3 regions of the Geobacillus sp. G4 genome follow, and region 3 is predicted to be linked to each of the others. Evidence: riboswitches for the same ligand, from Rfam matches in the RefSeq annotation. Region 3 holds a riboswitch; each other region holds the start of a gene.

Region 1 (3,704 bases), on a different contig from region 3:
CGCTTTTTCCAAAATTTCCGCATGCGGCACGTTCGAAGCGCCGACTTTCAGCTTCACCAATTTGCCGTCTTTGCCGCCTTCCGCGTTGTCGTTCTTGTTGCCGCCGCATGCCGCCAAAGCGAGCACGAGAATGGCGGCGAGCAACACACCCAACCATTTCTTCATCAGTTGTTTCCCCCTTTATCGTTTATCGATTTTCGAAGTGACAAAGTCACCGATCAGCTGAATGATAAATACAATGACCAACACCAATACGGTTGCGACAAATGTCACATCGTTATGGTTGCGCTGGAACCCTTCCAAATACGCCAAGTTCCCAAGCCCGCCGGCGCCGATGGCTCCAGCCATCGCTGTATAGCTGACGAGCGACACCGCCGTCACCGTAATGCCGGAGACAAGCGCCGGCAAAGACTCCGGCAGCAGCACTTTCCAAATGATCGTCCACGTTGAGGCGCCCATCGCTTGAGCTGCTTCGATGACGCCTTTATCAATTTCGCGAAGAGCGATTTCGACCATGCGGGCGTAAAACGGCGCGGCCCCAATGACCAAAGCCGGCAGCGCCGCATTGGCGCCAAGCATCGTCCCGACGAGCCATGTTGTAAACGGAATGAGCAAAATGATCAAAATAATAAACGGAATAGAGCGGAAAATGTTCACAAACGCAGCAATCACTGTATTGACAAACCGGTTTTCCCATAGGTTGCCCTTCGCTGTCAAAAATAGAAGCAAGCCAAGAACGATTCCGAGGACGAAAGTGGCCGCCACCGCCACTCCCGTCATATACAGCGTCTCGACCGTCGCCGCCCACATCGTCTCCCATTGCACGTTCGGCAGGAGGTTAGCGAGCATCGTGAATCACCTCCACCGCTACTTGCTGGCGTTGAATATAGTCAAGCGCCCGGTCGATTTCATCCCTCGCCCCGTCGAGGTGCACGAACAGCACCCCATAGGCGCCTTGATGGGTTTGCGAAATTTTCCCTTGCAAAATGTTGACATCGACGGCAAACTGACGCACCACCTCGGTGATGAGCGGCTTTCCGGCTGCCGCGCCGACGAACGTCAGCTGCGCGATCAGCCCGCTCGGGTATTGGCCAAACAAATGAGAAATCGCCTCTTCCGTCTCCTCGGGCTCGATCAGCTGCTTGACGAACCGTTTCGTAATCGGTTGCTGCGGGTTGCGGAACACATGCAGCACTTCGCCTTGCTCGACGATTCGGCCGCTTTCCATCACCGCAACGCGGTCGCAAATTTTGCGGATGACGTGCATTTCATGGGTGATCAGCACAATCGTCAGCCCGAGACGCTTGTTGATGTCAACGAGCAAGTCCAAAATCGCATCGGTCGTCTGCGGGTCCAACGCCGATGTCGCCTCGTCGCACAGCAAGACTTTCGGGTTGTTGGCGAGCGCCCGGGCGATGCCGACCCGCTGCTTTTGCCCGCCGCTCAGCTGCGACGGGTAGGCATCCTCGCGCCCGGAAAGGCCGACAAGCTCGATCAATTCATCCACCCGCTTGTTCCGCTCCTCTTTCGGGACGCCGGCAATTTCAAGCGGAAAGGCAATGTTTTCCCTGACTGTGCGAGACCAAAGCAAGTTGAAATGCTGGAAAATCATCCCGATTTCTTGGCGCGCCTTGCGCAGCTCCCGCCCTTTCACGCGCGTCATATCGCGCCCGGCGACGACCACCCGGCCGCTCGTCGGCTTCTCGAGCCCATTGAGCAAGCGGATGAGCGTGCTTTTCCCAGCGCCGCTGTAGCCGATAATGCCGAAAATTTCTCCTTCGCGAATCTCAAGCGACACATTGTCGACTGCCGTGACCGAACCGTTGGCCGCTTGATAGATTTTCGTCACTTGTTCGAGTGTAATCATCGTTTCACCTTCCTCCCCAAGCGGCAGAGCGCAAAAAGAAAACCTTTCTGCCCGCAGAGAACAGAAAGGTATTGTGCACCATTCCGTCTCTTATCTCTCAAAGCAGGCCGCTTTGTGTGAATTGGCACCATTTCAGCACATGCGCTGACGGTTGCCGGGCTTCATTGGGCACATCCCTCCACCTCTCTTGATAAGAGCGCAACAATCGCCTATTCAATTGACTACGAATGTGATTGTATCATTGTCTGTCGAAGCGTGTCAACATCTTTTTTATCCGACGTCCCGATAAGGCTTGGCCAAATGGAGGAGCGATTCAAGAAGCAAAAGCTGGCGGAAGCTTCCTGACACGTGCACTTCACGCAACCGGACGAGCTGCTGCAGCTTCAGTTCGCCGTTCAGCAGGGACGCGAGCGCCTCTTTGGAACCGCGCACCGTCAATGTTTTCCGTTCATCGTTTTCCATCCCTCTAGCGGCTGATTCCTTGCCGATCAACAGCAAGGCGGTTTCGTCATCGCTTTCAAACCGAACATACAGCTGCTCATCCGGCAAAATCGGCATCAAATGGCGCAACCCTTGCATCCGTTCCACGAATTGCCCGATCAATTCACGCATTTCCATTGCGCATCCTCCCCCATTTTCCTTTGTTTCCTTTATTTCCATTCAAAGGGGGGAGAATCCTTTACAAAAATCTCGACAACCCGTTGACGAACGAGCGCCGTTTTTGTCATTTCCCAAGAAATGTGTCAAACAGCGTCAAAAAAAGGCGAATCATCGGGACGGCAAGCAGGCTTGAATCACTTCGTACAAATACGGAACGGAATGAAAGGCATACCACTTGCCTGCGACCGTTCCGTCCCTAAAAAGAAGCAGGCAAGGGACGCTTTCAATTTTCCACTCGGCCGCCTGCTCGGGGATATAGTTAATGTCTGTTTCGTAAAACGGCAGCGCCGGAAACAACTGCTCCACCACCACAAGCATCCGCCGCGCCAGCTGGCACGTGCCGCACAGCGGGGTATACAAGTAAAGGGCCAGAAGCGGCTCGACTTCCACCACTCGCATGACATCGTTTCGGTCGATCGCTTTCACTCGCCTCTTCCCCTCATGAGCGATTCGATGCGGACGTCGAAACGAGCGCGCAACAGCACTTGCGCCAAGTGCCAAGGCGGAGCGGCCGCCACTTCGCCATACGCCCGGTCAATGTAAAGATGCTCCGCCTCTGGAAACATGCGGCGAAACTGCCGGCGCAATTTTTCTCCCGCCTCATCGGCATCGGCCAAGACGTATACATCGCATCCTTCCAGCTCATCGGCCAGCTCCTCAAGGCGCGCATCACTGATCGTGCCGTTTGTGCAGACGATGACGACTGGTTCGTTCAGCACCGCCGCCACTTTTTGCTTGTCTGATCGCCCTTCGACGATGATCACTTTTTCCACGCGTCGCATGTCCGACCCACCTAACTTCAAATGAGGATACTATTATTGTATGTCTTGCGCCGGCCAAATGTTGAAAATGAAAAGCAACGGCCATCCACCGTTGCCTTTCAACACCAGCCCGCTTCCCCGTCGCAATCGACATATTTTTGGTCCGGCTCAACGGTAGCGGTCACCTGTTTGTAAATTCTTCCGTTTTGTTCGGTATACCCCTTTTTCAACGGGACGGCCGCCGGAAGCGGAAGGCGCCCGATGAGCTCTCCTTCCTCGTACAACTCCAGCGAGCGGCCGTTCAGTTTGCCGATGATCCGGTCCGTGACATCTATGCGCGTCGTTTGCAGCGCCATCGCGAGCACCCCTTTTTTCAATCAAATTCCGGTATGTATAGAGTGCCCGAATCGAAGCGA
Region 2 (3,704 bases), 390 kb from region 3:
CGTCTTCCTTGAACTCGACGGGGAGAAACAGCAGCGGTAGAGGTGATCATGAGAGGCAAGCGCATGGCGAAACGAGGCAGGCACAGCCGTTTTCAATCAGTGGCCAAGCGCCGGAGAAAGCGCTGTCAAAAAACCTCTCTCCGGCGCTTTTCGTCGCTTGTTACGCACGGACAAACGTTTTCGGCATAACAACGGCCACGACTTGGCCGCGGGCGCACAGTTCGCCGTTAGCGAACACTTCCGTATCAACTTGCCATTTTTTCGGATGAATCTCCGTCACGGTGCCGACGGCGACAAGCGGCACACCGTGCGGCGTCGGCTTGACGAAATCAACGTGAAGCGACGCCGTGACAAAGCGCGGCGGCGTTTCCCCGCTCCCTGGTTCATGGCCATTTTTCCGATGCAACGCCAGCGCCGCCGACCCGGTGCCGTGGCAGTCGATGAGCGAGGCGATCAGCCCGCCGTACACAAACCCGGGGATCGCCGTATGTTCCGGGCGCGGTGTATAGACGGTCACCGTTTTGTCCCCTTGCCAACCGGTGCGGAAGTGATGGCCTTGCTCGTTCAATCGCCCGCATCCGTAGCACCAGGCGAATTCATCCGGATAGTCGTCTTGAATGGCGTGAACGATCGTTTCTTCCACTTGATCCTCCCCCCTCTCTTTTTCTAGTATATCATTGCATCAGGAAGACGGCGAGCCCGAACATGGCAATAAGCCACAGGCCTTGCCGAACGAGGCAGCCAGACGGCAAATTCATAGGCGGCCGAAACAGCGGGCCGCCTGCCGTTTGTTCAATTATTGCCCCGGCTCATAAAACTCGATCCATTCGCCGTCCGGACCGAGGAAAAACAAATATTTCGCCCCGTTCGGAAGCGTCGTAATGTCGTTCCAAACAAGCGGGACGCCTAGCGATTGAAGCCGTTCTTTCTCTTGCTCGATGCCTTCCACCGTAAACGCCACATGGTGCACTTTTCCTTCCGTCGGCAAATTCGGGTTGTATCCTTCGATCAGCTCGACGATGATCGAGCCGTCAATTCCTAAAAACGCCAGTTTCATCGTTCCGTTCGTATGGATCATCTCGCTTAACAGCTCAAGGCCGACGACGTTTTGGTAAAACTCCTTCGATGCCTCGATGTCTTTCACTTGAATGCCGACATGCTCGAACTTTTTAACTGCCATTGCTTGCTCTCCCTTTCCATTATGGACTTGAAAACACCGCCCGTAAATACGGCGTCATGCGTGCAGGGAAAATCTTTTTTTCCCGAGCTCCGCCCATATGCAGCGATCAAGGGCGTACGTCCCTTCTAACTTCCGCTCATCCGCCTAGGCATTCATCAGCAAAATAGAAAATGTCGTTGCTTGCATCTCCCCATATAGATGGCTATATCCATCCCCGCGGTCGACATGCACCACCGCTTGCGGGTCCAACTGAATGAGCTCCGCCTGCACACAGCGCATCACATGAACAGCGAACGCCGCGGCCGGCAAGTGCGACACCATGCAGGCGCGGAGAGAATAAAGTTCTGCCACCGTTTTTCTCACCTCCCATCAATCAAAAACCCCCTTCGCCTCGGAATGATGCGAAGGGGGTCATGAGCCATTCTTATCATCCAAAGCGAAACCGCTTTGCGGGTGTTAGCACCTTGCCAGCGGCAGGTTGCTGTGGGGTCATCAAGCCCGTTCTCTCGCCCACTCTTGATAAGACGTATGCAATTTGTTTTTTTATTTTTTATGCTATCATACATAATCCGCGACAGCAATCATTTATTCCGACACCTCCGGCTGTTCTGATGTGACTCCGACGTCTTTCCACGTTAGCTTCGAGCTTGGATCGACCGTGAAGTTGGCAACGCGGTTGTTGACCGCGTAGATAGCCGAACGATACAACGTTGGAATAACCGGCACCTCTTCATTCATCAACTTTTGCCATTCACTATAAATTTTCCGGCGGTATTCTTTATCAAACGCCTGCTCGGAATGTCCTTTTTCAAGCAGCTCATCGTTTTTCTCATTCACCCAGCGCGAGTAGTTGAACATGACGTTGCGGCCGTACAATCCGTACGGATCGACATCTGTTCCCGTCCCCCATGCGGCGGCGTACACATCGACTTTCGGATCGTCTTTTTCAACCATGTCATAGAACGAGTTAAATTCCGCCAAACGGCCGTCCACTAATTGGACATCCAAGCCCACATCTTTCCAGCATTGCATATAAAACTTTGCCAACGGCTCGGCAATGTCGCCGCCGCTCATTGACAAGAAGTTGATCGTGAACTTTTTGCCGTTCGGGTCTTCGCGCAGGCCATCGCCATTCACATCTTTATAGCCAGCCTCATCGAGCAGCTGTTTCGCTTTTTCCGGGTTATATGTGTATCCTTTGATTGTTTTGTCATGATAACCCGGGAACGACGGAGGAATGAGTGTTGTCGCCGGGAAGCGCAAGCCATGGTACAAGCGGTCAGCTACCTCTTGGTTGTTGATGGCATACGCCATCGCTTGGCGCAGCTTTTTGTTTTGGAATTTCGGGTTGTCCATCACATTTTCTTGCTTTTTCGCATCCCAATGGCCGAGTTTAAAACCGATGTAATTGTAGGCCAGGTCAATTTTGCCAATAAACTGAATGTTTTTCGTTCCCTTCGCATTCAAATATTGATCCGTCGGGAATTCCGCAACGTCAATATCGCCTTTTTTCAACGCTTGCAGCACCACTTGCGGGCTGACGACTTTCAGAATGACCCCTGCCAAATTCGGCTTGCCTGCCCAGTAGTCATCATTGCGGACGAACTCCACCGATTCGCCTGGCACGATTTTCTTTACTTTAAACGGGCCAAAGCCGATCGGGTTTTTCCGAATTTTATCTGATTGCGCCAATTGTTTGATTGGCACATCTTTCAAATAATGCTTCGGTAGCGGGTACGCCCAAATGCCGGTCAACACAGACGGGTTCGCATGCTTCCATGTGATCGTCAACGTCTTTTTGTCGATCACTTTAATGCCGGCGATTTTATCGGCTTTGCCGCTATGGTATTCGTCCATGCCGACGATGTCTTGGATGAGCGCGTCGCCGTAGCGGACGCCGGTATAATCTTTATGGCCGATGACCAAATACGCATACTCCAAGTCTTCCGCCGTCACCGGCTGGCCGTCATGCCAGTTGACATTATCTTTGATGCGGATCGTCATCGTTTTTTTGTCGTCGGACAGCTCATATGTGGCGGCGCCATCGTTCGTAATTTCATAGTCTCCATTTGTTCGGAAGAGTGATTCATCGAAAAATTGCAAAATTTCAGCGTCTGGAACACCTGTGTAGAACGCGTAGCTGAGCGTCCCTTCAAACGGCGTGTCGGACACAAGTCCGTATTTCAACACACCGCCATCGATGATTTTCCCGTCGTTTTTCACGGTCATCGGGAATTTGCTGATGTCTTCTTTTTGAGCAGCCGGTTTGCTTTTGCCTCCTTCTGCAGTCGTCGACGAGTTGCTCGTGCATCCGGCGAGCACGAGCAAGAGCGCGGCTAGCGCCGCCAGCCACTTTTTCTTCACTGTTTTCTTCCCCCTTTATCCTAATCGTTGTCTTGCATCAGCCGCGCGTTTCAGCGCTTGGCCAATGAAATTTATGCACAGCATCATCACTAAAATGAGCAATGATGCAGGCAGCCATACCCACCATTTGTTTTGCAGCACGTCTGGGTTGGTCGCATAG
Region 3 (3,704 bases):
AAAGCGGATGTCATAGCAAATGACCCCGGCGCATGCAAGCCCGTCGAGCGAAAACAAGCCTAAGCTGCTTCCCGGCTGCAAATACAAATGTTCATCCATTAATTGGAACAGATGGAGTTTGCTGTATTCGCCGACGATTTGACCGCTCCGGTCGGCCACGATCATCGTGTTCGTCACGCCGGTTGTTGTTTTTTTAGCGACCGAGCCGGCGACGAGATGGATGTTGTGTGCTTGCGCTAGGCGGGAGGCGAACGCTTTCGCCCGTTCGGCGCCTTCGTCGGCAATCTCATCTAGGCGCGTCAAATCGTAGCCGGTCGTCCATAATTCCGGCAGCACGATGATATTCGCGCCGTCCTTGACGGCCGATTCAATGGCGCTTTCCGCGCACCGTTCGTTTTCGTTCGGGTCGCCAAACGCAATATCAAGCTGGAGGCAGGCGATGCGGATCGTCATGAGTTTTCACCTCGAAAAAATTTTGCTTTACATTTTGCTTTTTACGATATATGATGTTGCACTAGAATTTCAAGAATTTTTTAAGAAGGTGTGGGCGATGACGATGGAAATTCCTTTTTCCGAGCTGCTTGAGCAGCTGCCAAAGCAATTTTTCGCCTCGCTTGTCGCAAAAGTCGGGGAGAAAATCAAGGCCGGATGCGACGTGATCAATTTAGGGCAAGGCAACCCGGATCAGCCGACGCCAAAGCATATCGTTGAGGCGATGCAGCGGGCGGCGGCCAATCCGAAATACCATAAATATTCGCCATTTCAAGGCTACTTCTTTTTGAAAGAAGCCATTGCCGCGTTTTACGCGCGTGAATACGGGGTGAACGTCGATCCAGACCGCGAAGTCGCCATTTTGTTCGGCGGCAAGGCCGGGCTTGTCGAGCTGCCGCTTTGCCTCGTCAACCCGGGCGATGTGGTGCTTGTCCCGGACCCGGGCTATCCGGACTATTGGTCGGGGATCGCGCTTGCCCGCGCGCGGATGGAAATGATGCCGCTTGTTGCGGAAAACGGTTTTTTGCCGGACTATGAAGCCATTCCGGCGGCAGTGGCCGACCGAGCGAAGCTCATGTTTTTAAACTATCCGAACAATCCGACCGGTGCGACGGCGACAAAGGAATTTTTCGCGGAGACGGTGGCGTTTGCCGCCAAGCACGGCATTGCCGTCGTGCACGATTTCGCTTATGGAGCGATCGGCTTTGACGGCCGGAAACCGGTCAGCTTCCTGGAAGCCGATGGGGCGAAAGACGTCGGCGTCGAAATTTATACGTTTTCGAAAACATACAATATGGCCGGCTGGCGCGCGGCGTTTGCCGTCGGCAACGAGCGGATCATTCGGGCGCTTGAGCTTTTGCAGGATCATTTGTATGTCAGCTTGTTCGGCGCCATCCAGGAAGCGGCCGCCGCGGCGCTCCTTGGTCCGCAAGATTGTGTCACGGAGTTGGTCGCATTGTATGAGGCGCGCCGCAATGCGTTCATCGCTGCGCTCTGCGAGATCGGTTGGGAAGCGCCGGCGCCATATGGGTCGTTTTTCGCCTGGCTTCCGCTGCCAAAAGGCATATCATCCGCTGAGTTTGCCGACATGCTGCTTGAGCGGGCGCATGTCGCCGTCGCCCCAGGCATCGGGTTCGGCGAGCACGGCGAAGGGTATGTGCGCGTCGGCCTCTTGACCGATGAAGCGCGGCTTCGCGAAGCAGCGGAGCGGATCGGCCGCCTTGGATTGTTCGAAAAAAATTTTTGAAAAATGATTGACAACGCCAATCGGCGATGTCATAATTCAAAGTAAATTTGCCAATTGTTTGACAAGTGCATAAACGAGCAGGCTTTCTTATCAAGAGCAGGCGGAGGGACGAGCCCAATGAAGCCCGGCAACCGGCTTGGCGCGCGCCAAGCACGGTGCTAATTCTTGCAGCGGAAACGCTGAGAGATAAGAAGAGCGCCATGGATGAGTGACGCCTCTTCTTATGAAGAGGCGTTTTTATTTCGAGATTGAGAGGGATGAACGATGAGTGCAGTGATGGCAACGTATTTGCTTCATGATGAAACAGACATTCGGAAAAAGGCGGAAGGGATCGCGCTCGGCTTGACGATCGGCACGTGGACCGACTTGCCGGCGTTGGAGCAGGAGCAGCTTCGCAAACATAAAGGGGAAGTCGTCGCTATTGAAGAGCTTGGCGAGAGCGAGCGGGTAAACGCCTATTTCGGCAAGCGGTTGAAGCGGGCAATCGTCAAAATCGCTTACCCGACCGTCAACTTCAGCGCCAATTTGCCAGCATTGTTGGTGACGACGTTCGGCAAGCTGTCGCTTGACGGGGAAGTGCGGTTGCTTGATTTGGCATTTCCGGAAGAATGGAAGCGGCAGTTTCCGGGGCCGCGCTTTGGCATCGCCGGCATTCGCGACCGAGTCGGGGTGCATAACCGCCCACTGTTGATGAGCATTTTTAAAGGCATGATCGGCCGCGATTTGGCGTACTTGACGTCGGAATTGAAAAAACAGGCGCTCGGCGGCGTTGACCTGGTCAAAGACGATGAAATTTTGTTTGACAGCGAACTTCTTCCGTTTGAAAAGCGGATCACCGAGGGCAAGGCGGCGCTTCAGGAAGTGTACGAACAAACAGGCAAGCGGACGTTGTATGCCGTCAACTTGACCGGCAAAACGTTTGCGTTAAAGGACAAAGCGAAACGAGCCGCCGAGCTTGGCGCTGATGTGCTGTTGTTTAACGTCTTCGCTTATGGGCTTGACGTGTTGCAGGCGTTGCGCGAGGATGGGGAGATTGCGGTGCCGATTATGGCTCACCCGGCGTTCAGCGGCGCTGTTACGCCGTCCGAATTTTATGGGGTGGCGCCTTCGCTTTGGCTTGGAAAGCTTTTGCGGCTCGCCGGCGCCGACTTTGTCCTGTTCCCGTCGCCGTATGGCAGCGTGGCCTTGGAGCGTGAGCAGGCGCTTGGCATCGCAAGGGCGCTCACCGACGACCAAGAGCCGTTTGCCCGGGCGTTTCCGGTGCCGTCGGCCGGCATTCACCCGGGATTGGTGCCGCTCATCATCCGCGATTTCGGCCTTGACACCATCGTCAACGCCGGCGGCGGCATTCACGGCCATCCGGACGGGGCGATCGGGGGCGGCCGGGCGTTTCGCGCGGCGATCGACGCGGTGTTGGCCGGCCGTCCGCTTCGTGAGGCGGCTGCAGAAAACGAAGCGCTGCAAAAAGCGATCGACCGCTGGGGCGTCGTTGAGGTGGAAGCATGACGAAACAGCTTGTTCTCTTTTGTGATTTTGACGGCACCATTACGGAAAACGACAACATCATCGCTATTATGAAACAGTTCGCCACGCCGGAGTGGGAGGCGTTAAAAGACGACATTCTCGCTGAGCGCATTTCCGTTCAGGAAGGAGTGGGGAAGATGTTTTCCCTCCTTCCGTCCACGTTGAAGGATGAAATTGTGGATTTCCTGCGGCGCACCACCCGGTTGCGCGCGGGATTCCGAGAGTTTGTCGCGTTTACGAAAGAGCGAGGCATTCCGCTTTATATCGTCAGCGGCGGCATCGACTTTTTTGTCTATCCGCTGCTTGAAGGGCTCATTGAACCGGAGCGCATTTTTTGCAACGGCTCCGATTTCAGCGGTGAGACGATCCGCATCACATGGCCGCATGCGTGCGACGGTGAGTGCCAAAACGGCTGCGGCTGCTGCAAGCCATCGCTCCTTCG

Evidence for each region. A riboswitch is a leader RNA that binds a small molecule or an ion and turns the genes downstream of it on or off. The one in region 3 is predicted to bind S-adenosylmethionine.
Region 1: it holds a riboswitch for S-adenosylmethionine, as region 3 does, so the genes downstream of both, ABS784_RS07880 (methionine ABC transporter ATP-binding protein) here and mtnW (2,3-diketo-5-methylthiopentyl-1-phosphate enolase) in region 3, are expected to answer to the same signal.
Region 2: it holds a riboswitch for S-adenosylmethionine, as region 3 does, so the genes downstream of both, ABS784_RS00100 (hypothetical protein) here and mtnW (2,3-diketo-5-methylthiopentyl-1-phosphate enolase) in region 3, are expected to answer to the same signal.

Annotation. Positions count from the first base shown of each region.
Region 1 is NZ_JBEPJY010000005.1:70,879-74,582, forward strand. Features, by position in the region: gene ABS784_RS07870 (MetQ/NlpA family ABC transporter substrate-binding protein) at 1-165, opposite strand, end outside; gene ABS784_RS07875 (methionine ABC transporter permease) at 181-849, opposite strand; gene ABS784_RS07880 (methionine ABC transporter ATP-binding protein) at 839-1,867, opposite strand; SAM riboswitch class I at 1,955-2,064, opposite strand; gene ABS784_RS07885 (sterol-binding protein) at 2,138-2,485, opposite strand; gene ABS784_RS07890 (thioredoxin family protein) at 2,636-2,953, opposite strand; gene ABS784_RS07895 (toprim domain-containing protein) at 2,950-3,309, opposite strand; gene ABS784_RS07900 (YusG family protein) at 3,408-3,644, opposite strand.
Region 2 is NZ_JBEPJY010000001.1:21,762-25,465, forward strand. Features, by position in the region: gene ABS784_RS00090 (PaaI family thioesterase) at 161-643, opposite strand; gene ABS784_RS00095 (VOC family protein) at 797-1,180, opposite strand; gene ABS784_RS00100 (hypothetical protein) at 1,325-1,531, opposite strand; SAM riboswitch class I at 1,602-1,706, opposite strand; gene opp4A (oligopeptide ABC transporter substrate-binding protein) at 1,766-3,544, opposite strand; gene ABS784_RS00110 (ABC transporter permease) at 3,560-3,704, opposite strand, start outside.
Region 3 is NZ_JBEPJY010000001.1:407,578-411,281, reverse strand. Features, by position in the region: gene ABS784_RS02055 (carbon-nitrogen family hydrolase) at 1-453, opposite strand, end outside; gene ABS784_RS02050 (pyridoxal phosphate-dependent aminotransferase) at 551-1,738, shown strand; SAM riboswitch class I at 1,823-1,931, shown strand; gene mtnW (2,3-diketo-5-methylthiopentyl-1-phosphate enolase) at 2,003-3,244, shown strand; gene mtnX (2-hydroxy-3-keto-5-methylthiopentenyl-1-phosphate phosphatase) at 3,241-3,704, shown strand, end outside.